DNA from 2 places in the Streptomyces sp. NPDC091282 genome. Region 1 is predicted to be linked to the other one. Evidence: predicted binding sites of a transcription regulator. Region 1 holds the regulator's gene; the other holds the start of a gene.
What was found. Region 1 encodes HspR, which represses chaperone genes until heat shock. Its sites were predicted from a motif close to TTGAGNNNNNNNNNCTCAA; they were not measured.

Region 1 (11,933 bases):
CCACGACCTGTGCGCCCCGTTCCGCGTTGCGTCCGGACACGACGACGTGTGCCCCCTCGGCGGCGAACGCCTCCGCGATCGCCTGTCCGATGTTGCTGGTCGACCCCGTGACCAGGGCCGTCTTGTTCCGCAGCCGTTCACTCATGATGCCGTCTCCCTCGTTCCGTTCTCCTGTGCCGAGCGGCGTGCGGTCCACTGTGCGTCGCGTAAAATGGACCGGCAAGTCCAGAAGTTCGGCACGGCCGAGGGACCCACAGGAGGCGTCGGATGGCGCAAGCGCTGACCGCGAAGGGGCGGGCCACCCGGGCCCGGATCGTGGAGGGTGCCGCCGAGGTGCTGCGTGCGCACGGCGTCGCCGGCACCACGCTCGACGACATCCGCGGCCGTACCGGCACCAGCAAGAGCCAGCTCTTCCACTACTTCCCCGACGGCAAGGACGCCCTGCTGCTCGCGGTGGCCCGCTACGAGGCGGACCGCGTCCTGGAGGACCAGCAGCCGCACCTGGGCCGGCTGGACTCCTGGGAGTCCTGGGGGCGTTGGCGGGACGTGGTGGTGGAGCGCTACGAACTCCAGGGCGACCGGTGTCCGCTGGGCGCGCTGTTCCTCCAGGTCGGGCGGTCCTCGCCCGGGGCGCGCGCGATCGTCACGGAGCTGATGCGGCAGTGGCAGGAGCAACTCGCCCGCGGCATCCGCGCGCTGCAGGCGAACGGGCTGGTGTCAGCGGACCTCGACGTCGGCCGTACGTCCGCCGCGCTGCTGGCGGGCATCCAGGGCGGGGTCTCCCTGATGATGTCCACCGGTGACTCGGCCCACCTCAGGGCGGCCCTGGACACCGGTATCGAGCACCTGCGGCTCAGCGGGCCGGGGCGGGCGCGGACTTCTTGCGGGCCCGGTACGCAGCTGCCTTGATCTTGTTGCCGCAGGACTCCATCCCGCACCACTGCCGGCGCATCCCGCGGGAGCGGTCGATGTAGGTGCGGGTGCACTCCGGGTTCTCGCACTCCTTGAGCAGCGGCACGTCCGCCCCGCTCAGCAGCTCGACGGCGTGCCGCGCCACCAGGGAGAGGGCCTCCTCCGGGCTCGCCTGCGTCCAGCGGCCGGAGGGGGTGAGCTGCGGCACGGCCGGCGGCTTGCGCGCCGCGTTGTTGACCACGGTCAGGGCCGCCCCGTCGTACTCCTCGCCCAGCCGGCGTGCGGTCACCAGCCGGTAGACGGCCTCGCGCACGGCCCGCGCCTGCTCGACGTCGGCCTCCTCGCCGGGCGAGACCGCGTCGACGAGGCCCGACTCCACGTACCAGGCGTTGAGCCGGTCCGGCGTCACGAACATCTCGAAGCGCGCCGAACGGCGTGCCCGGAGCGTGGCGGCGAAGTCGAGGGCCGGGTTTCCGCAGACGAAGACGTGGTCGAGGTTCACATCACCATTCTGACGGGTGACTGAGCCGCCGACAAGGCCGGGCTCACAGGCCCAGGTCGGCGGCCAGGCAGGAGAACGACGCCCAGGATCCCTCGGGGTCGTAGGCGAACCGGGCCGGGTCGGCCGGGACGGCCGGGTGTTCCTCGACCATGTCCTCGTGGCGGACGCGTGCGGGCAGCGCTCCGAACCGGGCCCGCCGCAGTGCCGCCGCCGCGCTGTCCGTGACGCCCTCTGCGCTCTGGCTCCCCATCACTGGACTCCCTTCGTCCGGCACCGTGCCTGGTGTGACGTTCGCACGGATCGGCGTCACCAGTCAAGAGGGTGACGATCGAGAGAGGGGGAGGGTGTGTCTGGTATTTTCCCCTCTTCGGTTCACTGTCTTGACTGGTGACGAGAATGGCTGCGCTCTCTGATCACCGCTTCAGCGGGTGATGCCGCGCATCTCGAGTGGCTGTTCGTGGCGGGCCGGGCAGCGTGTTTCGCGGGTGCGGCGGGCCGGGCGGCCGTCCCGCGCTCGGACTCGGGGGCGTCGGCGACGCGAGGGCCGCCCGGTAATTCCGGTCCCGCGGTGTGCGGCGGCGCACCGGGGTGATTGTCTGGCCCCGGCAACCCGTCCCGACCCGGCCCCGCCGGCAGGAGGATCCCGCAGACATGAGCAGTGCCTACGCCTACGAGTACAAGGTCGTCACCTTCCGGGAGTCGCTGATCGGCGACGCCCTGGACAGCGACAAGCTGGAGAAGGTCCTCAACAAGCACGCCGAGGACGGCTGGGGCCTCAAGGCCATCACCGCCGCCGACGTCAAGGGCCGGATAGGTCCCGGCGCCGTCGAGGGCCTGCTGCTCACCTTCGAGCGCCCGCGCGGCTGACCCGGCCGGAACACGGAACGCCCCCCGGCCCGCAGTGGGCCGGGGGGCGTTCCTCGTGCGCGGGGGCTACTGCACCGGCTCCGGCTCCGGCGCGCTCTCCTCCTCCGCGGTGCCCGCCGGGTCGACCGGGGTCTTCACGGAGTCGAGGAGCAGCTGGGCCACGTCGACCACCGTGATGGACTCCTTGGCCTTGCCGTCGTTCTTCTTGCCGTTGACCGAGTCGGTCAGCATCACCAGGCAGAACGGGCAGGCCGTGGAGACGATGTCCGGGTTGACGGAGAGGGCCTCGTCGACGCGCTCGTTGTTGATGCGCTTGCCGATCCGCTCCTCCATCCACATCCGGGCACCGCCGGCGCCGCAGCAGAAGCCGCGCTCCTTGTGGCGGTGCATCTCCTCGTTGCGCAGGCCCGGGACGCTCGCGATGATCTCGCGCGGCGGCGTGTAGATCTTGTTGTGGCGGCCCAGGTAGCAGGGGTCGTGGTAGGTGATGATGCCCTCGACCGGGGTGACCGGGACCAGCTTGCCCTCGTCCACCAGGTGCTGGAGCAGCTGGGTGTGGTGGATGACCTCGTAGTCGCCGCCGAGCTGCGGGTACTCGTTGCCGATGGTGTTGAGGCAGTGCGGGCAGGTGGCGACGATCTTCTTGGCCGACTTCGGCTTGCGGGACTCGGCGGTCACCTTGCCGTCGTCGTCCAGCTCCTCGCCGAACGCCATGTTCAGCGCCATGACGTTCTCCATGCCGAGCTCCTGGAACAGGGGCTCGTTGCCGAGGCGGCGGGCGGAGTCGCCGGTGCACTTCTCGTCGCCGCCCATGATCGCGAACTTGACGCCCGCGATGTGCAGCAGCTCGGCGAAGGCCTTGGTGGTCTTCTTGGCGCGGTCCTCCAGGGAGCCGGCGCAGCCCACCCAGTACAGGTACTCGACCTCGGTGAGGTCCTCGATGTCCTGGCCGACGACCGGGACCTCGAAGTCGACCTCCTTGAGCCACTCCAGGCGCTGCTTCTTCGCCAGGCCCCAGGGGTTGCCCTTCTTCTCCAGGTTCTTGAGCATCGTGCCCGCCTCGGACGGGAACGCGGACTCGATCATCACCTGGTAGCGGCGCATGTCGACGATGTGGTCGACGTGCTCGATGTCCACCGGGCACTGCTCGACGCAGGCGCCGCAGGTGGTGCAGGACCACAGGACGTCCGGGTCGATGACGCCGTTCTCCTCGGCGGTGCCGATGAGGGGGCGCTCGGCCTCGGCGAGGGCGGCGGCGGGGACCTGGGCCAGCTGCTCCTCGGACGCCTTCTCCTCGCCCTCCATGGTCTTGCCGCCGCCGGCGAGCAGGTAGGGCGCCTTGGCGTGCGCGTGGTCGCGCAGCGACATGATCAGCAGCTTCGGGGAGAGCGGCTTGCCGGTGTTCCAGGCCGGGCACTGCGACTGGCAGCGGCCGCACTCGGTGCAGGTGGAGAAGTCCAGCAGGCCCTTCCAGGAGAACTGCTCGACCTGGGAGACGCCGAAGACGTCGTCGTCACCGGGGTCGGTGAAGTCGATGGGCTCGCCGCCCGACGTCATCGGCAGCAGGCCGCCCAGGGAGGTCTCGCCGGTGGCGTTCCGCTTGAACCAGATGTTCGGGAACGCCAGGAAGCGGTGCCAGGCCACACCCATGTCGGTCTTGAGGGCGACCACGATCATCCAGATGAAGGAGGTCGCGATCTTCAGCCCGGCGAAGAAGTAGGTGAGGTTCTGGAGCGTGGAGAGGTCCATGCCCCGGAACCAGGAGACCACCGGGTAGGAGATGAAGAACGACGCCTCGTAGGAGTCCACGTGGTGCTGCGCGCCCTCCAGGGCGTGCAGCGTGAAGATGCAGACGCCGACGATCAGGATGACCGTCTCGACGAAGTACGCCTGGCCGAAGTTCGAGCCGGCGAAGCGGGACTTGCGGCCCGGCCGGTTCGGCTTGCTCAGCTGGCGGATGACGATCAGCACCAGGATGCCGAGGACGGTCATGGTGCCGATGAACTCGACGAAGACGTTGTACGGCGCCCACTCGCCGATGACCGGCAGGATCCAGTCGGCCTTGAACAGCTGGCCGACGGCGTTGACGATCGTCAGCAGCAGCGAGAAGAAGCCGACCGCGACGAACCAGTGCGCCACGCCGACGATGCCCCAGCGGTTCATCCGGGTGTGGCCGAGGAACTCCCTCACCACCGTCACGGTCCGCTGGACGGGCTCGTCGGTACGGGTGCCGGCGGGCACGTTCTGACCGAGCCGCATGAAGTTGTAGATCTGCACGACGGCGCGGGCGAACAACGCCACGCCGACCACGATCAGAACCAGCGACACGATGATCGCGGCGAGTTGCATGGGGGCTCCTCGGGCCTGCGAGGGGTCTCTTCGGGTCTCTTCGCTAGAGAGGGTTCCCGAAATTACTAAGCGGTAACTTATGCAGTCGGTCTGAGACTACCCGCATCTTTACTCGCACTGTAGTCAGGTGCGAGGTGATCTGAATCGCTGAGGTGTGCCTGACCTGCCGTTGCCTTGCGGCGGCAAAGTGATCGTGTTATTCGTGTTACTCGTACTGAATTGTTACATTTGGGTCTAATTTAGACCTGTGCTCTACGGGATCGCCGCCGCCACCACCGCCCTGCTGCTCGCCGCCGTCCTCGCCGCGCTGATCCGGCCGCTCGCGCTGCGGCTGGGGCTCGTCGACCGCCGGCGGACGCGGCCCGTCCCGCTGCTCGGCGGCCTCGCCGTCGTGGGCGCCACCTGTCTGGTCGCCGGCGCCGGCGACTGGAGCGGGGTCGCCCCGCTCGGCAGCGGCGTCGGGCAGCTGCTGGCCGCCGGGGGAGCGGTGGCGCTGCTCGGGCTGATCGCCGACGTGTGGCGGCTGAAGACCCGCTTCCTGCTCCTCGGTACGGCCGTGGCCGCCGCGTGCGTGGTGCCGTACGCGGAGTTCGGCGTGGCCGAGGGGGTGCTCGGGGTCGGGTGGATCGCCTTCGTCGCCGTCGCCTTCAAGGGGCTCGACCACGCGGACGGGCTGGCCGGGACCGTCGGAGTGGTCACCGCCTTCGGGGTGGGGGCCTGCGCCTCCGCGGAGGTCATGGACGGGCTGGCCGTCCTGCTGAGCGTGCTCGCCGCCGCGCTCACCGGGTTCCTCATGCACAACTGGCATCCCGCGCGGACCGCCCTCGGTGCCACCGGCTCGCTGTTCGCCGGATTCGTGCTGGCGGCGGCCGCGCTGATCACCCGGACCGGGTACGACCCCGTCGCCAGCACCGGCGTGCTGTTCGCGCTCACCGCCGTCGCGAGCGCCGACGTACTGCTCGTCGTGCTGTCACGGCTGCTCGCCGGGCGGCCGGTGCTGCGGCGCGGGCCCGACCATCTCGCCCACCGGCTGCGGCGGCTCGGCCTGACCCCGCCGGGCGCGACCGTCGTCCTCGGGTCCGCGTCCTTCGCGGGCGTACTCGTCGGCGTGCTCGTGCATGGCGGCTGGGTCGGGCGGACAGGCGCCACCTGCGTCGCCTGCGTCACCGTCAGCGTGGTGCTGCTCCTCCTTCGGGTGCCGGTCTACGGACCCCGGCGCCTGGAATCGACGCAGGTCAGCGGCCACTTGCGTGTAAGGAACGGATAAGAGTTGAGTCGCCACGGCTCATGTCTGTTGACCCGCGGCGAGGCTTGATGCACACTTGAGTCCGTTCCACTCAAGTCAGCTGGAGGAAATCACCATGGCACGTGCGGTCGGCATCGACCTGGGCACGACTAACTCTGTCGTCAGCGTTCTTGAAGGCGGCGAGCCCACCGTCATCACCAACGCCGAGGGTGCCCGGACCACGCCGTCCGTCGTCGCCTTCGCCAAGAACGGCGAGGTTCTGGTCGGCGAGGTCGCCAAGCGCCAGGCGGTCACCAACGTGGACCGCACCATCCGGTCCGTGAAGCGTCACATGGGCACCGACTGGAAGATCCAGCTGGACGGGAAGGACTTCAACCCCCAGCAGATCTCCGCCTTCATCCTGCAGAAGCTGAAGCGGGACGCGGAGGCCTACCTGGGCGAGAAGGTGACCGACGCGGTCATCACCGTCCCGGCCTACTTCAACGACTCCGAGCGCCAGGCGACGAAGGAGGCCGGCGAGATCGCGGGCCTGAACGTCCTGCGCATCGTGAACGAGCCCACGGCGGCCGCGCTCGCCTACGGCCTCGACAAGGACGACCAGACGATCCTCGTCTTCGACCTCGGCGGCGGCACCTTCGACGTGTCCCTCCTGGAGATCGGTGACGGCGTCGTCGAGGTGAAGGCCACCAACGGCGACAACCACCTCGGCGGCGACGACTGGGACCAGCGCGTCGTCGACTACCTGGTCAAGCAGTTCGCGGCCGGCCACGGCGTGGACCTCGGCAAGGACAAGATGGCCCTCCAGCGCCTGCGCGAGGCCGCCGAGAAGGCCAAGATCGAGCTGTCCTCGTCCACCGAGACCTCGATCAACCTCCCCTACATCACGGCGTCCGCCGAGGGCCCGCTGCACCTGGACGAGAAGCTCACGCGCGCCCAGTTCCAGCAGCTGACCGCGGACCTGCTGGAGCGCTGCAAGACGCCGTTCCACAACGTGATCAAGGACGCCGGCATCCAGCTCGGCGAGATCGACCACGTCGTCCTCGTCGGCGGCTCCACCCGTATGCCCGCCGTGGCCGAGCTCGTCAAGGAGCTGACCGGCGGCAAGGACGCCAACAAGGGCGTCAACCCGGACGAGGTCGTCGCCATCGGCGCCGCCCTGCAGGCCGGTGTCCTCAAGGGTGAGGTCAAGGACGTCCTGCTCCTCGACGTGACCCCGCTGTCCCTCGGCATCGAGACCAAGGGCGGCATCATGACCAAGCTCATCGAGCGGAACACGACGATCCCGACCAAGCGGTCCGAGATCTTCACCACCGCCGAGGACAACCAGCCCTCCGTGCAGATCCAGGTCTACCAGGGCGAGCGCGAGATCGCGGCGTACAACAAGAAGCTCGGCATGTTCGAGCTGACCGGTCTGCCGCCGGCCCCGCGCGGTGTCCCGCAGATCGAGGTCGCCTTCGACATCGACGCCAACGGCATCATGCACGTGACCGCGAAGGACCTGGGCACGGGCAAGGAGCAGAAGATGACCGTCACCGGCGGCTCCTCGCTGCCGAAGGACGAGGTCGACCGCATGCGCCAGGAGGCCGAGCAGTACGCGGAGGAGGACCACCGCCGCCGCGAGGCCGCCGAGACCCGCAACCAGGGCGAGCAGCTCGTCTACCAGACCGAGAAGTTCCTCAAGGACAACGAGGACAAGGTCCCGGGCGAGATCAAGACCGAGGTCGAGGGTGCGATCGCCGAGCTGAAGGAGACGCTCAAGGGCGAGGACACCGCGGAGATCCGCACCGCCACCGAGAAGGTCGCGGCCGTCTCCCAGAAGCTGGGCCAGGCCATGTACGCCGACGCCCAGGCCTCGGGTGCCGCCGCCGGCGGCGCGCCCGCCGGTGACGCCGCGGACACGGACGACGTGGTGGACGCCGAGATCGTCGACGACGAGCGCAAGGACGGTGCCGCGTGACGGAGGAGACCCCGGGCTTCGAGGAGAAGCCCGACGTCCCCTCCGGCGCCACCTCCGACGACGCCGAGCCGAAGGCCGCCCCCGCACAGGGGGCGGCCCCGGCCGGGGACGCAAACGCAAGCGAGCTGGCCGGTCTGACGGCGCAGCTGGACCAGGTCCGCACCGCCCTCGGCGAGCGCACCGGGGACCTCCAGCGCCTGCAGGCCGAGTACCAGAACTACCGCCGCCGGGTGGAGCGCGACCGGATCACGGTCCGGGAGATCGCCATCGCGAACCTCCTGACCGAACTCCTGCCGACGCTCGACGACATCGGCCGCGCGCGGGAACACGGCGAACTGGTCGGCGGTTTCAAGTCGGTGGCCGAGTCGCTGGAGACGGTCGCGGCGAAGATGGGCCTGCAGCAGTTCGGCAAGGAGGGCGAGCCCTTCGACCCGACGATCCACGAGGCGCTGATGCACAGCTACGCGCCGGACGTCACCGAGACGACGTGCGTGGCGATCCTGCAGCCCGGGTATCGCATCGGCGAGCGCACCATCCGCCCCGCGCGGGTGGCGGTCGCCGAACCGCAGCCGGGGGCGACCGCGGCCAAGGCCGAGGGGGCCGACGAGGCCCCGGCGGCCGGCGACGAGAAGGACAACGGCCCTGAGGAGGGCTGACGTCATAGGTACCGAGCGGAAGGAGGGGCGTCGGGGATGAGCACCAAGGACTTCATCGAGAAGGACTACTACAAGGTCCTCGGCGTCCCCAAGGACGCCACCGAGGCCGAGATCAAGAAGGCGTACCGGAAGCTCGCCCGCGAGTTCCACCCGGACGCCAACAAGGGCAACGCCAAGGCCGAGGAGCGCTTCAAGGAGATCTCCGAGGCGAACGACGTGCTCGGTGACACCAAGAAGCGCAAGGAGTACGACGAGGCACGCGCCCTCTTCGGCAACGGCGGCTTCCGCCCGGGGCCGGGCGCGGGCGGCGGCAACTTCAACTTCGACCTGGGCGACCTCTTCGGAGGCGGCGCCCAGGCCGGAGGCGGCGGCTTCGGCGGTGGCGGCGGCGGCTTCAGCGACGTCCTGGGGGGCCTGTTCAACCGGGGCGGCGGCGCGGGCGCACGGACCCAGCCCCGGCGCGGCCAGGACATCGAGTCCGAGGTCACGCTCAGCTTCACGGAGGCCATCGAGGGCGCCACGGTCCCGCTGCGGATGTCCTCGCAGGCACCCTGCAAGGCCTGTTCGGGCACCGGCGACGTGAACGGCACACCCCGTGTGTGCCCGACCTGCGTCGGCACCGGCCAGGTGGCGCGGGGATCCGGCGGCGGCTTCTCGCTCACCGATCCCTGCCCCGACTGCAAGGGCCGCGGCCTCATCGCGGAGAACCCCTGCCCGGACTGCAAGGGCAGCGGCCGCGCCAAGTCGTCCCGGACCATGCAGGTCCGCATCCCCGCCGGGGTGACGGACGGCCAGCGCATCCGCCTGCGCGGCAAGGGCGCACCCGGCGAACGCGGTGGCCCGGCCGGTGACCTGTACGTCATGGTCCACGTCGACACCCACCCAGTGTTCGGCCGCAAGGAGGACAACCTCACGGTGACCGTGCCGGTGACCTTCACCGAGGCGGCGCTCGGCGGCGAGGTCAGGGTCCCGACCCTGGGCGGACCGCCGGTCACCCTGAAGCTGCCTCCGGGCACGCCCAACGGCCGCACCATGCGCGCCCGCGGCAAGGGCGCGGTCCGCAAGGACGGCACCCGCGGCGACCTTCTGGTCACCGTCGAGGTGAGTGTCCCGAAGGACCTGTCGGGGAATGCTCGTGACGCGCTGGAGGCGTATCGCGAGGCGACCGCGGGTGAGGACCCGCGGGCCGAGCTGTTCGAGGCCGCGAAGGGAGCATGACAGAGATGGACGGCCGTCGACGCAATCCGTATGAACTGACCGAGGAGACCCCGGTCTACGTCATCTCGGTGGCGGCCCAGCTCTCCGGACTGCACCCGCAGACGCTGCGCCAGTACGACCGCCTGGGCCTGGTCTCCCCGGACCGCACGGCCGGGCGGGGCCGCCGCTACTCGGCCCGCGACATCGAACTGCTCCGTCAGGTGCAGGCGTTGTCGCAGGACGAGGGCATCAACCTGGCCGGCATCAAGCGCATCATCGAACTGGAGAACCAGGTCGCCGCGCTCCAGGCCCGCATGGCCGAGATGGAAGCGGCCCTGGACGGCGCCGCGGCCGCGATGCGCCAGCGCGAAGCGGCGGTGCACGCCTCGTACCGCCGTGACCTGGTCCCGTACCAGGAGGTCCAGCAGACCAGCGCGCTGGTGGTGTGGCGGCCGAAGAAGGCCAAGGACTAGCGGCAGGACCGTCGGTACGCGTGCGAAGGGGCCCGAAGGACATGTCCTTCGGGCCCCTTCGCCATGCGGTCAGTAGTCCCAGATGCCGTAGGCAGCCTCGGTGACCGACGCCTCGGCGCCGGAGGCGTCCAGGCGGACGACCCGGTAGTAGTGCAGGCCCAGTTCGTCCCCGGACACGGTGGTGTCCATGAAGAACGAGGCGGTGCCCGTCGGGCCCTCGGACAGGGTGACGTAGGCCCCTGCGGCCGGGTCCCAGCGCTCCACGCGGTAGGCGGCGAACCGGGCGCAGTCGCCGAGGCAGCCGGAGCTCTCCGAGCAGCCGACGTGCAGCTCCGGGTAACGGTCCGCGCGGACGGTGGCCGTGGTCCAGCCGGGCGGCCGGGTGTCCGGCAGGGCGACCTCGACGGTCGTGGTGCGGAAGAAGTCGGGGCCCTCGTTCTCGTACAGGTGGAAACCGTCCGCGGCGGCCACGCGGTAGACGTGGGTGGCGCCGTCCGGCACGGTCGGGCAGATGATCCCGGTCTGCGAGGAGTTCGAGGTCCAGCAGTTCTTCGTCCAGACCGTCCCGCCGGTCTCCGGGTCGGTCGTGCCCTGCCACACGTAGTACTCGGTGACGTCGTCGTCGGCGGGCGGCGTCCAGGTCAGGCGGACGCCCAGCGGCACGGTTTCGGCCGTCAGGTTCTCCACCGGAGCCGGGCGCACGGTGTCCGGCGTGGTCGCCGTGGCGGCCGGACCGGGCCGCGACGCGTGACCGTACGGGTCGACCGTCACGACCGTGTAGTCGTACGCCGTCTCGGAGGCGCCGGAGACGTCCCAGCAGGAGCCGTTGATCTGCCGGTCCCCGGCGTACGCCGGGGCGTCGTCGCCGGTCCAGGTCCAGTAGGTGTGCGGGTCCGTCAGCGGCAGGTCCCGCGCGTCGTCCGGCTTGCACCCGGCCACCGTGCTGCTGACGCCGGTCGCCCGGTCGGTGCGCACGACCCGGTAGGTGAGCAGGGGCCGGTCCTCGCCGAAGGTCCACGGATCGGCGCTGCTCCACTCGACCATCACGCCCTCGTCGAACCGGTGCGCGGTGGTCCGGAAGGAGGGCACGGCCTCCGGGCGGTCCGCCATCGTCAGCGTGACCTGTGCCGGGGCGGCCGCGTTGCCCGCCGCGTCCACCGAACGCACCGCGTACCGGTAGCCGTCGGCGACCGCGAGCCGCTGGAGCGGGACGACGTCGGTGGCCTTGGTGGTGCGGACGGCGGTGCCGCTGCCGGGCAGCGCGTCGAGCCAGCCGCCGGTCGCCGGGTCGTACTGGAGGACCTGGTAGGAGGCGGCGCCGTCGACCGGGGACCACACCAGGTGGGGCACGCCGGAGCGGTACTCCGTCCGGACGGCGGACACGGCCGCGGGAGGCGTCCGGTCGCTGGTGGTGAAGGTGGCGGCGGCCGAGTACGCGGACCAGTTCCCGGCGGCGTCGCGGGCCCGGCCCCGGTAGGTCACCTTGCTGCCGTCGGCCGGCTGCCCGGTGTCGCAGATCGCGCCCTTGGTCCCCGTGTACACGGTGCTCCAGGCGCCGCTGACGGGGTTTCGCCGCTGCAGCTCGTACAGCGCGATGTCCGCCGCGTTCTCGGCGGTCGTGACGAGCTCGGGGCCGGGGTGGGGCCGGTCGGCCGGGCAGCTGTCCATCTCGACGAACGGCGCGGCGGGCGGCGTCCTGTCGGGGGTCGTGACGCCCAGGTCGGCGGTGCCGGCGGACCGGTTGCCGGCCCTGTCGTGGGCGCGGACCTCGTAG
Region 2 (11,933 bases), on a different contig from region 1:
CGCCAACCTGCTGCGGGCGACCGGGAGTCTGCGGGAGGCGGAGGACTTCGAACGGGCCGCGGCCGAGCGGCTGCGCCAGGAGCGGGGCGAACAGGACCTCGACTACCTGCGTGTCCTGAGCGGACTCGCCGCCGACCTGGGCGGCCAGGGCCGTTACGGCGAGGCCCTGGCCCTGAACCAGCAGCTCTTCTCCACCTACCGCGACCTCCTTGGCGAGGAGGACGCCCGGACCCTCAGCGCGCTGAACAACCTGGGTTTCGCCCTGCGCCTGGTGGGCCGGTACCAGGAGGCCGTGGACATCGACCGGTGGACGCTGGAGCAGCGCCGGATCGTGCTGAAGGGCCGTCACCTGTGGACGCTGTTCTCCGAGGTGTCGTACTCGATCGGGCTGAGGCTGCTGGGCCGCTACACGGAGGCCGAGTCCATCCAGGCCAGGAACGTGCGCGAGTACCGGCTGGTCGTGGGCGAGACCCACCAGGACACCCTGCGCGCCGAGCACAACCTGGCCCTCTGCAAGCTGCGTGCCGGAGATCGCGCGGCGGCCGGAACACTCCTCGCGAAGGTCCTGGTGGGCTTCGAACGCAAGCTGGGCGACTGGAACCTCCTCACGCTCGCCGCGGGCGTCAGCCACAGCTGTTTCCACCGTGAGCACGGCAACATCGACCTGGCCCGCGAGACCGGCGACTCCGTCCTGGAGCGCTACGGGCAACTGCTCCCGGAGGGGCACCCGTTCATCGTCGGAGCCCGCGCCAACAAGGCCCTGGTCCTGCGGGCGGTGGGAGAGCGCGACCAAGCGCACGACCTGATCGAACAGGCCCTGGCCGACATGACCGCGGCCGTCGGCGAGAGCCATCCCTACACACTGGGCTGCGCCATCAACGCCGCGGCGACGCGCAGCCTCGTGGGCGATGCGGAGTCCGCCGCCGAACTCAGCCGGTACACCATCGAGCGGGCCGTCGGATCCCTCGGCCGCACCCACCCGCTCACCCTCTCCGCCCGGGTCGCCTACGCGGCCGACCTGCGTGCACTGGGTTCCCGGCCGGAGGCCGAGAAGACGGAGCGGGACGCCCTGGCGGACCTGGAGGAGACACTGGGCAGCCACCACGTCCACACCGTCTCCGCCCGCTCCCGCAACCGCCCCTACTGGGACTTCGAACCGCAGGCCAGCTGAGGCGGGCCGGAAGGCCGAAGGGCCCGGCCCCCGTGACGGGGGCCGGGCCCTTCGGTGTCGTGCCGACGGCTCAGGCGTCGAACACCTCGCGCACCAGCTGCTCCTGCTCCGCCTGGTGCCGCTTCGCGGAACCGACGGCCGGGGAGGAGCTGTGCGGGCGGGAGATGCGGCGCAGCCGCTCGCCGGCCGGGACGTCCGCGCCGACCGCCAGGTCCAGGTGGTCGATCAGGTTGAGCGCGATGAACGGCCAGGCACCCTGGTTCGCCGGCTCCTCCTGGGCCCACAGGTACTTCTCGGCGTTCGGGTACTTGTTGACCTCGGCCTGGATCTCCGCACCCGGCAGCGGGTACAGCCGCTCCAGGCGGATGATCGCGGTGTCCGTGACGCCACGCTTCTGCCGCTCGGCCTCCAGGTCGTAGTAGACCTTGCCGGTGCAGAAGACGACCTTGCGGACCGCGGCCGCATCCACCGAGTCGTCGCCGATGACCGGGCGGAACTGCCCGCTGGTGAACTCCTCCGCCTTGGAGGCCGCCGCCTTCAGACGCAGCATCGACTTCGGCGTGAAGACGATCAGCGGCTTGTGGTGCGGGTTGTGCACCTGCCAGCGCAGCAGGTGGAAGTAGTTCGACGGCAGGGTGGGCATGGCCACCGTCATGTTGTTCTGCGCGCACAGCTGGAGGTAGCGCTCGATGCGGGCCGAGGAGTGGTCCGGGCCCTGGCCCTCGTAGCCGTGCGGGAGCAGCAGCGTGACGCCGGAGGTCTGGCCCCACTTCTGCTCGGCCGCCGAGATGTACTCGTCGATGACCGACTGGGCGCCGTTGGCGAAGTCGCCGAACTGGGCCTCCCACATCACCAGCGCGTCCGGACGGGCGAGCGAGTAGCCGTACTCGAAGCCCATCACCGCGTACTCGGAGAGCAGCGAGTTGTAGACGTTGTAGCGGGCCTGGTCCTCGGACAGGTACAGCAGCGGCGTGTAGTCGGCGCCGGTCTCGCGGTCGATGAGGACCGCGTGCCGCTGGCCGAAGGTGCCGCGCTGGGAGTCCTGGCCGGAGAGCCGGACCGGGGTGCCTTCCATCAGCAGCGAGCCGATGGCGAGGGTCTCGCCCATGCCCCAGTCGATCGTGCCGTCCTCGATCATCGCCGCCCGGCGCTGCAGCTGCGGCAGCAGACGCGGGTGGACGGTGAAGTAGTCCGGGATGTTGACCTGGGACTCGGCGATCCGCTTGAGGACCTCCGTGGAGATGGCCGTCGGAACGGCGATCGGGAAGCCGTCCTGCGGCGCCTGCGCGTCCGAGGCGGCCGGCTGCGAGGTGGCCTCGCGGACCTCCGTGAAGACCTTCTCCAGCTGGCCCTGGTAGTCCTGCAGGGCCTGCTCGGCCTCTTCCAGGGTGATGTCGCCGCGACCGATGAGGGACTCGGTGTAGAGCTTGCGCACCGAGCGCTTCTTGTCGATCAGGTCGTACATCAGCGGCTGGGTGAAGGCCGGGTTGTCCGACTCGTTGTGACCGCGGCGGCGGTAGCAGATGAGGTCGATCACCACGTCCTTGTTGAACGCCTGGCGGAACTCGAAGGCGAGGCGCGCGACGCGCACCACGGCCTCCGGGTCGTCGCCGTTCACGTGGAAGATCGGGGCCTCGATCATGCGGGCCACGTCGGTGGCGTACATGGAGGAGCGCGAGGACTCGGGGGCCGCGGTGAAGCCGACCTGGTTGTTGATGACGACGTGGACCGTGCCGCCGGTGCGGTAGCCGCGCAGCTGCGACATGTTCAGGGTCTCGGCCACCACGCCCTGGCCCGCGAAGGCCGCGTCGCCGTGGATCGCCACCGGCAGCACGGTGAAGTCCGTGCCGCCCTTGTTGATGACGTCCTGCTTGGCGCGGGCGATGCCCTCGATGACCGGGTCGACCGTCTCCAGGTGGGACGGGTTGGCGGCCAGCGAGACCTTGATCTGCTCGCCGTCCAGGCCGGTGAAGGTGCCCTCGGCGCCCAGGTGGTACTTCACGTCGCCGGAGCCGTGCATCGACTTCGGGTCGAGGTTGCCCTCGAACTCGCGGAAGATCTGCGCGTACGACTTGCCGACGATGTTCGCGAGGATGTTCAGGCGGCCGCGGTGGGCCATGCCGATGATGACCTCGTCGAGACGCGACTCGGCCGCGGAGTCGATCACCGCGTCGAGCAGCGGGATGACGGACTCGCCGCCCTCCAGGGAGAAGCGCTTCTGGCCGACGTACTTCGTCTGCAGGAAGGTCTCGAAGGCCTCCGCCGCGTTCAGGCGGCGCAGGATCCGCAGCTGCTCCTCGCGCTCCATCTTGGAGTGCGGGCGCTCCACGCGGTCCTGGATCCACTTGCGCTGCTTGGGGTCCTGGATGTGCATGAACTCGATGCCGGTGGTGCGGCAGTACGAGTCGCGCAGCACGCCGAGGATGTCGCGCAGCTTCATCATCGACTTGCCGGCGAAGCCGCCGACGGCGAAGTCGCGCTCCAGGTCCCACAGGGTGAGGCCGTGCTCGATGATGTCCAGGTCGGGGTGCTTGCGCTGCTTGTACTCCAGCGGGTCGGTGTCGGCCATGACGTGGCCGCGGACCCGGTAGGAGTGGATCAGCTCGAAGACACGGGCGGCCTTGGTGACGTCGTCGTCGTGCGAGGCGTCGATGTCCTTGAGCCAGCGGACCGGCTCGTAGGGGATGCGCAGGGCCTCGAAGATGTCGTCGTAGAAGCCGTTCTCGCCGAGGAGGAGGTTCGCGACCTGGCGCAGGAACTCTCCGGAGGCGGCGCCCTGGATGACCCGGTGGTCGTAGGTCGACGTGAGCGTCATGACCTTCGAGATGCCGAGCTTGTTCAGGGTGTCCTGGCTGGTGCCCTGGAACTCCGCCGGGTAGTCCATGGAGCCGACGCCCATGATGACCGACTGGCCGGGCATCAGACGCGGGACCGAGTGGACGGTGCCGAGGCCGCCGGGGTTGGTCAGGGAGACCGTGACGCCGGTGAAGTCGTCCATCGTCAGCTTGTTGTCGCGGGCGCGACGGACGATGTCCTCGTAGGCCTGCCAGAACTCGAAGAAGTTCAGCGTCTCGGCCTTCTTGATGGCCGCGACGACCAGCTGGCGGTCGCCGTTGGGCTTCACCAGGTCGATGGCCAGGCCCAGGTTGACGTGGGCCGGCTTGACCAGGGTCGGCTTGCCGTCCTTCTCGCCGAACGAGTGGTTCATCGACGGCATGGCCTTGATCGCCTGCACCATCGCGAAGCCGATCAGGTGCGTGAAGGAGATCTTCCCGCCCCGGGCGCGCTTGAGGTGGTTGTTGATGACGATCCGGTTGTCGAACAGCAGCTTCACCGGGACCGCGCGGACCGAGGTGGCCGTCGGCAGCTCCAGCGAGGCGTTCATGTTCTTCGCGACGGCCGCGGCCGGGCCACGCAGGGTGACCAGCTCGGGACCCTCGGGCGCCGCGGCGGCGGGCGCGGCCTTCGCGGCGGCCGGCTTCGCGGCGGCAGGAGCCGCGGCTGCGGGCTTCGCGGGCGCCGGAGCGGGCGCTGCGGCCGGGGGCGCGGCCTGCGCGGCCGGAGCGGCCTGGGCGGGCGCGGCGGGAGCCTGAGCGGCGGGCGCGGGCGTGGTGGGAGCCGGCGCGGCCGGAGCCGCCGCCTGCTGCGCCTGCGGTTGCGCGGGCGTCGTGGTGCCCGCGGCCCCCGCGGCCGCGGTACCCGCCGGAGCCGAGGCGGCGGGCGCCCCCGGCTTGTAGTCGGCGAAGAAGTCCCACCAGGCACGGTCTACCGAATTCGGGTCCTGGAGGTACTGCTGATAGATCTCGTCGACGAGCCACTCGTTCGGTCCGAACGCGGCTGCGGGGTTCTTGCCCGCTTGGTCTGCGTCGGTCGAGATGCTCGAGTTACTGGGGGACTGTGGCGACACGGCGGCAACCGCCCTCTTCCGCTTCACAAGGTGATGGACAGCGGGAATAAAGGCTACGCCTCCAAGACCGTGAAGGTCAGGTCGGGCCCGTTCATCGTCGTGTAAGTCACACCGGAAAGCGTGTTTCGGGGCTTGAAATGGCGGGAAACAAGCGTGGTTCCGCTAGGAGAGGACAGAAACGGGCATGGCTCAGCCGTGCCCGAGATCGCCTCGCGCCGGTACCTGCCACGACGTGCGCGGAGACCGCGCCTGCTCACACCGGCCCCGCTGAGCGGACGGCCGCCGGACCACAGATCGATCTTGAGGCTCCGGATCGAACTTTACGTCAACTTGGCACGGAGGAAAGCCCTGGGAGGGTGACGATGATCCTGCAGCCCCGCTCGGATTCGGCCACGCCGATCCGGCCGCCGTGCAGATCCACCGCCCACCGGGCGATCGCCAGCCCGAGCCCCGTGCCGCCGTCGCTGCCGGGCCCGTGCGGCCGTCGTACGGCCCCCCGGTTGAAGCGCTCGAAGACGCGGTGCCACTCCGAGCGCGGGATCCCGGGGCCCTCGTCCAGGACCTCCAGTTCCAGCGACTCGGGCTGACGGCCGCGCCGTGCCTTCAGGGTCACGCGGCCGTGCGGCGGGCTGTGCTTGACCGCGTTGTCGATGAGATTCGCCACCACCTGGTGGATGCGCTCCGGGTCGGCGTGCGCCGTCAGCTCCGGAGGCGAGACGTCCAGGTGCAGATGGACGTCGGTACGGGTGTGGCTGCCGGAGTTCGAGGCCAGGCCGCGCGCCCCGGCGACCATGTTGGCCTCCTTGAGCACGCCCGACAGGTACGGCCACACCTCGAAGCGGCGCTGCCGCAGCGGTACGACGCCGTTGTCCAGGCGGGAGAGGTCCAGCAGGGTCTCCACCAGCCGTCCGAGGCGCTCGGTCTGCTTGAGGGCTGTGCGCATGGTCTCGGTGTCCGGCTCGGCGATCCCGTCGACGACGTTCTCCAGGACGGCCCGCAGGCCCGCGATGGGCGTGCGCAGCTCGTGCGAGACGTTCGCCACCAGCTCCTTGCGCTGACGGTCCTGGGCCTCCAGCTCGTCGGCCATGACGTTGATCGTCTCGGCCAGATCGCCCAGCTCGTCCCGGCGGTGCTCGCGCACCCGGCGCGTGTAGTCGCCCTGCGAGATGGACCGGGCCACCGCGTTCATGTCGTCCAGCGGCGCGGTGAGCGAGTGCGCCACGAACTGCGTGATCAGCAGGGTGGCGATCATCGAGAAGACCGTGATGAAGCGCAGCTCCGTCTTGGTGTGCACCGCGATCATCGACAGGCCCGTGGTGATCAGGACCGAGACGACGACCAGGGCGCCGAGCTTGGTCTTGATCGAGAACGGGCGCACGGTGCCCCAGGGTTCCTCCCCGGGACCTCTCGGTCCGGCCGGCCCGGCGGTCATGGCGTCGGTGTCTCCAGTGCGTAGCCCACACCGTGCACGGTGCGGATCCGCTCGGCGCCGATCTTCCGGCGGAGCGCCTTGATGTGGCTGTCGACCGTGCGGGTGCCCGAGGCGTCCGCCCAGTCCCAGACCTCCGCGAGCAGCTGCTCGCGGGAGAGCACCGCGCGCGGGGTGTTGGCCAGGCACACCAGCAGGTCGAACTCGGTCGGCGTGAGGTGCACGTCCTCGCTGCGCACCCGCACCCGGCGCTGCGCGTGGTCGATCTCCAGCTCGCCGAGGCGCAGGATGCCGGACCGGGGCGTGGAGGCCGCGACGGCCGCCCGCTCCACCCGGCGCAGCAGGACGTGCACCCGGGCCGCCAGCTCCCGCATGGAGAACGGCTTGGTCATGTAGTCGTCGGCGCCGACCCCGAGGCCCACCAGCATGTCGGTCTCGTCGTCGCGCGCGGTGAGCATCAGCACCGGCACCGGCCGCTGGGCCTGCACACGGCGGCAGACCTCCAGGCCGTCGAAGCCGGGCAGCATGATGTCGAGGATCAGCAGGTCGGGCTGCCAGGCCTCGGCGGTGTCGACGGCCGCCGGGCCGTCGCCCGCGGTTTGCACGAGAAATCCCTCGGCGCGCAGGCGGGCCGCGATGGCGTCGACGATCGTGGCATCGTCCTCGACGACCAGAACCCGGCGCTGGGCGCCCGGAGAAGCCGTCGCCGTGCCGTTGTGGGAGGTGTGTGTCTGCTCCATCGCCCGCCCCTGTGTGCTTTCCGGAACCAGTGGGGTGATCCCATGACTGCGATTGACGCTTGAATGATCCGCGTCAGGGATGCACCCTACGGGGACAGGCGGCGCACCCGCTATCCAGGGCGGACGGCGAGGTGAACGACGTCCGGAACGCCCCGGGCAACCGGGATCTCTTCGGTACGCACCTGTTTGAACCCGGCATTCCGCAAGGTTTCCTCGAACGCGGCACAGGGCTGGGCGGACCACACGGCGAGCACCCCGCCCGGCTCCAACACCCTTGCACAGCTTGCGAGTCCGACCGGTGAGTACAGGCCCTCGTTGTCCTCGTCGACCGTCCAGCCCGGTCCGTTGTCGATGTCCAGGCACAGCGCGTCGAATGTGTCGGAAGTCTCATTGACGTACGTGACGAGATCGTCCTCGACGATCTCCGTGCGCGCGTCCGCCAACGCGCCCGCGGACAGCGGGGACAGCGGGCCGTCCCGGTGCCAGCCGACGACGGCCGGCTCCCGTTCCACCACCGTGATCCGGCCCCAGCGGGGATCCCGCGCGGCGTGCGCCAGCGAGAACCCGACGCCCAGCCCGCCGATCAGCACGGCCGGTTCGGCGCGTCCGTCCAGCGCGTCCCGGGCCGCGTCCACGAGCAGCCGCTCCGAGCGGCCGTCGGAGGTGTCCATCAGGAAGCAGCCGTTGGCGATGATCTGCAGCAGCCGGCCGTGCCTGCGCAGCACCACCTCGCCGTACGGCCCCTCGCGCCGGTCCAGGACCACGGGTGGGCCGTCGTCCGCGGAGGTCCTGTCGATGATGTCCGCCATGCCGGCCATCCTGCCCCAACGCGGCTTTGCGGCCACGCGAATTACGGGTGTCGGACGGTCGCCCGGGTGTCACTCGTTCGAGGGGCCGCCCGGCGCTTCGCGCCCGTGGGCGGCCGCGGGCGGCTCGTATGGTTCCTCGCAACGCCGCACGGTTCTTCAGAAAATCCTGTGAATCGCTCGCCGGGTGGCTTCGGTCATAGACAGCCGCTCGGGGGACGGCGAAGGCTGGCGAGGTGAGACGGAAGGAGCACCCGACCGTGGAACGGACCGCCGGGGCCGCGTCGCCGCCCGTGCCGCAGCCCGTTCCCGCGGGCGCGCCCCCACCGGTGCCCGCCGCGGAGGCCGCCGTCCTGCTGGACGGGGTGCCGCGGCAGCGCGGCCCGCTCCTCGCCCTCCCGGCGGTGGCGATCCCGCGCGCCGTCCCGGCACTGCGGCCCTGGCGGCTGCTGCCCACGCCCGCCGGCACGCCGGTCACCTTCTTCTACACGCTGCTCCTGGCCCTCACCTCGCTCTTCGCCGAGTACGCGGGCCCCGGCCTGCTGCACGCCGTCTACCAGGACTCCAGCACCGACGTCGCCCACCTGTCACGCACCCCGGTCTTCGTCCTGCTGGCCAGCGCGCTGTGGGTCGCGGGCGGCCTGCTGTCCCCGTACGCGCTCGCCTTCGTGCTCGTGCTGACCGCGCTGGAACGGCGGATCGGCGGGGCCCGGGCGATCCTCGTCTTCCTGGCGGGCCACGTGCTGGCCACCCTCGCCACCGAGGTCCCGGTGGGCCTGGCCGTCCTGGCCGGCCACCTCCCCGGCACCTCCCTGCACCGCCTCGACTACGGCATCAGCTACGGCGTGGCCGCCGGGGTCGGCGCCCTGTGCGGCCTGCTCACCCCCTGGCTGGGGCGGCCGCTGCTGGCCCTGGTCGGCTACAGCCTCGTCATGGACCTGGTCGCCTTCCAGGACCCGATGACCAACTGGGGGCACCTGATCTCGCTGTCCATCGGGACGGCCCTGTGGCCCGTGGTGCGCCGCTGGCACCGCGAACACGCGGAGTCCTTGGCGGCCGACGTCTCCGGGGCCGGGCGCGCCGCCGGTTCCTGACCGCCGGTGCCCTTGCCGGGGCGGTGCGGACTCGGCCGGCATGGACCGTGCCGCGCCACCGTGGCGTGTCGCGCGATTCCCCGCGCCCCTTCGGGGGCGCCGTGGGCCGGCGCGGAATCAGGGTGCGGCGGTCGGTGTTCTGGCGGTGTCGGCAGGTCAGCGGGCGATCGCTCACAGCGAACGCACCCCCGGGAACATTCAGTGGCTCACATGCATTGAGTCGGCATAGCTCAAGTTCAATGCCGAAGGGGAGATCATGGCTTCGACGTCCGCATCACTCACCCTCCCTGTGCTGCCGCTCGACGACGAGGTCGTGCTGCCCGGGATGGTGGTCCCGCTGGACCTCAAGGACCCCGATGTACGTGCCGCCGTGGAGGCCGCCCAGGCCGCCGCCCGCAACGAGCCCGGCAAGCCCAGGGTGCTGCTGGTCCCGCGGGTCGACGGCACCTACCCGGGCACCGGTGTGCTCGGCACCGTGGAGCAGGTCGGCCGGCTGGCCGACGGCGACCCCGGCGCGCTGATCCGCGGCCGGTACCGCGTCCGCATCGGCGCCGGCACCACCGGCCCGGGTGCCGCCCTGTGGGTCGAGGGCACCCGCGTGGAGGAGAACGTCCCGGATCCGGTGCCCGGTCACGTCACCGAACTGGTCAAGGAGTACAAGGCCCTCGCCACCGCCTGGCTGCGCAAGCGCGCCGCCTGGCAGGTCGTGGACCGGGTGCAGGCCATCGACGACGTCTCGGCGCTCGCCGACAACTCCGGCTACTCGCCGTTCCTGACCACCGACCAGAAGATCGAACTGCTGGAGACCCCCGACCCGGTGGCCCGGCTGAAGCTCGCCACCCAGCAGCTGCGCGACCACCTCGCCGAGCAGGACGTGGCCGAGACGATCGCCAAGGACGTCCAGGAGGGCGTCGACAAGCAGCAGCGCGAGTTCCTGCTGCGCCGCCAGCTCGAAGCGGTCCGCAAGGAGCTGCGCGAGCTGAACGGCGAGAACTCCAAGGATTCGGCCGAGGAGTCCGACGACTACCGCTCCCGGGTGGAGGCCGCCGACCTGCCGGAGAAGGTCCGCGAGGCCGCCCTCAAGGAGGTCGACAAGCTGGAGCGGTCCAGCGACCAGTCGCCCGAGGGCTCGTGGATCCGGACCTGGCTGGACACGGTCCTGGAACTGCCGTGGAACGAGAGGACCGAGGACGCGTACGACATCCAGGGCGCCAAGGCGGTCCTGGACGCCGAGCACGCCGGCCTGGAGGACGTGAAGGCGCGGATCACCGAGTACCTGGCGGTGCGCAAGCGCCGCAGCGACCGGGGGCTCGGGGTCATCGGCGGGCGGCGCGGCGGTGCCGTGCTGGCGCTCGTCGGCCCGCCCGGTGTCGGCAAGACCTCGCTCGGTGAGTCCGTCGCGCACGCGATGGGCCGGAAGTTCGTCCGGGTCGCCCTCGGCGGTGTCCGGGACGAGGCCGAGATCCGCGGTCACCGCCGTACCTACGTCGGCGCGCTGCCCGGCCGGATCGTCCGTGCGGTCAAGGAGGCCGGTTCGATGAACCCGGTCGTCCTGCTGGACGAGATCGACAAGGTGGGGTCCGACTTCCGGGGCGACCCGGCGGCCGCCCTGCTCGAAGTCCTCGACCCGGCGCAGAACCACACCTTCCGCGACCACTACCTGGAGGTCGAACTCGACCTCTCGGACGTCGTCTTCCTGGCCACCGCCAACGTCCTGGAGGCCATCCCGGAGGCGCTGCTCGACCGGATGGAGCTGGTCCGCCTGGACGGCTACACCGAGGACGAGAAGGTCGTCATCGCCCGGGACCACCTGCTCCCGCGCCAGCTGGAGCGGGCCGGACTCGGCACGGACGAGGTGGCCCTCGACGAGAGCGCGCTGCGCAAGCTCGCCGGGGAGTACACCCGGGAGGCGGGCGTGCGCACCCTGGAGCGGTCGATCGCCCGGCTGCTGCGCAAGGTCGCGGCCCAGCACGAACTGGGGGAGCGGGAGCTGCCGTTCACGATCACGGACGCGGACCTGCGGGGCCTGATCGGCCGTCCGCACCACGTGCCCGAGTCCGCCCAGGACCCGGCCGAGCGCCGTACGGCGGTCCCGGGCGTGGCGACCGGTCTCGCGGTCACCGGAGCGGGCGGCGACGTCCTCTTCGTGGAGGCGTCGCTGGCCGACCCGGAGACGGGCGCGGCGGGTCTGACCCTCACCGGTCAGCTGGGTGACGTGATGAAGGAGAGCGCGCAGATCGCCCTGTCCTTCCTCCGCTCGCACGGCGCCGAACTGGAACTCCCGGTCGGCGACCTGAAGGAGCGGGGCGTGCACATCCACTTCCCGGCGGGCGCGGTGCCCAAGGACGGCCCGAGCGCCGGCGTCACCATGACGACGGCCCTCGCGTCCCTCCTGTCGGGACGCCTGGTCCGCACGGACGTGGCCATGACCGGCGAGGTCTCGCTGACCGGCCGGGTGCTGCCCATCGGCGGCGTGAAGCAGAAGCTGCTCGCCGCCCAGCGCGCCGGGGTGAAGACCGTCATCATCCCCAAGCGCAACGAGGCCGACCTGGACGACGTCCCGGCGGAGGTGCTGGACAAGCTCGACGTCCACGCCGTCACCGACGTCCGGCAGGTCCTGGAGCTGGCGCTCGCGCCCGCCACGCAGGGCGCGGCGCCGGAGGTTCCGGCAGCGGCGTGACGGACGCTGCCGGAGGAGGAGGGCCCGGGTCCCCGCGAGGAGGCCCGGGCCTTCGGGCTGCCGGGCGGCGTCAGCCGTTGGCGAGCGCGACCACCCGGTCGAGGGC

Region 2: the regulator HspR is predicted to act here: its motif matches at 9,363-9,381, upstream of lon (endopeptidase La).

What each region holds. Positions count from the first base shown of each region.
Region 1 covers NZ_JBIVUX010000005.1:595,024-606,956, forward strand. The annotation lists gene ACIQOE_RS26080 (SDR family oxidoreductase) at 1-145, opposite strand, end outside; gene ACIQOE_RS26085 (TetR/AcrR family transcriptional regulator) at 268-909, shown strand; gene ACIQOE_RS26090 (CGNR zinc finger domain-containing protein) at 854-1,414, opposite strand; gene ACIQOE_RS26095 (hypothetical protein) at 1,458-1,664, opposite strand; gene ACIQOE_RS26100 (DUF4177 domain-containing protein) at 2,066-2,281, shown strand; gene ACIQOE_RS26105 ((Fe-S)-binding protein) at 2,348-4,630, opposite strand; gene ACIQOE_RS26110 (MraY family glycosyltransferase) at 4,878-5,897, shown strand; gene dnaK (molecular chaperone DnaK) at 5,992-7,833, shown strand; gene grpE (nucleotide exchange factor GrpE) at 7,830-8,489, shown strand; gene dnaJ (molecular chaperone DnaJ) at 8,526-9,707, shown strand; gene ACIQOE_RS26130 (heat shock protein transcriptional repressor HspR) at 9,713-10,159, shown strand; gene ACIQOE_RS26135 (PA14 domain-containing protein) at 10,229-11,933, opposite strand, start outside.
Region 2 covers NZ_JBIVUX010000003.1:917,483-929,415, forward strand. The annotation lists gene fxsT (FxSxx-COOH system tetratricopeptide repeat protein) at 1-1,171, shown strand, start outside; gene ACIQOE_RS18115 (multifunctional oxoglutarate decarboxylase/oxoglutarate dehydrogenase thiamine pyrophosphate-binding subunit/dihydrolipoyllysine-residue succinyltransferase subunit) at 1,242-5,078, opposite strand; gene ACIQOE_RS18120 (HAMP domain-containing sensor histidine kinase) at 5,404-6,510, opposite strand; gene ACIQOE_RS18125 (response regulator transcription factor) at 6,507-7,247, opposite strand; gene ACIQOE_RS18130 (spermidine synthase) at 7,358-8,056, opposite strand; gene ACIQOE_RS18135 (rhomboid-like protein) at 8,314-9,147, shown strand; gene lon (endopeptidase La) at 9,404-11,827, shown strand; gene ACIQOE_RS18145 (lysozyme) at 11,898-11,933, opposite strand, start outside.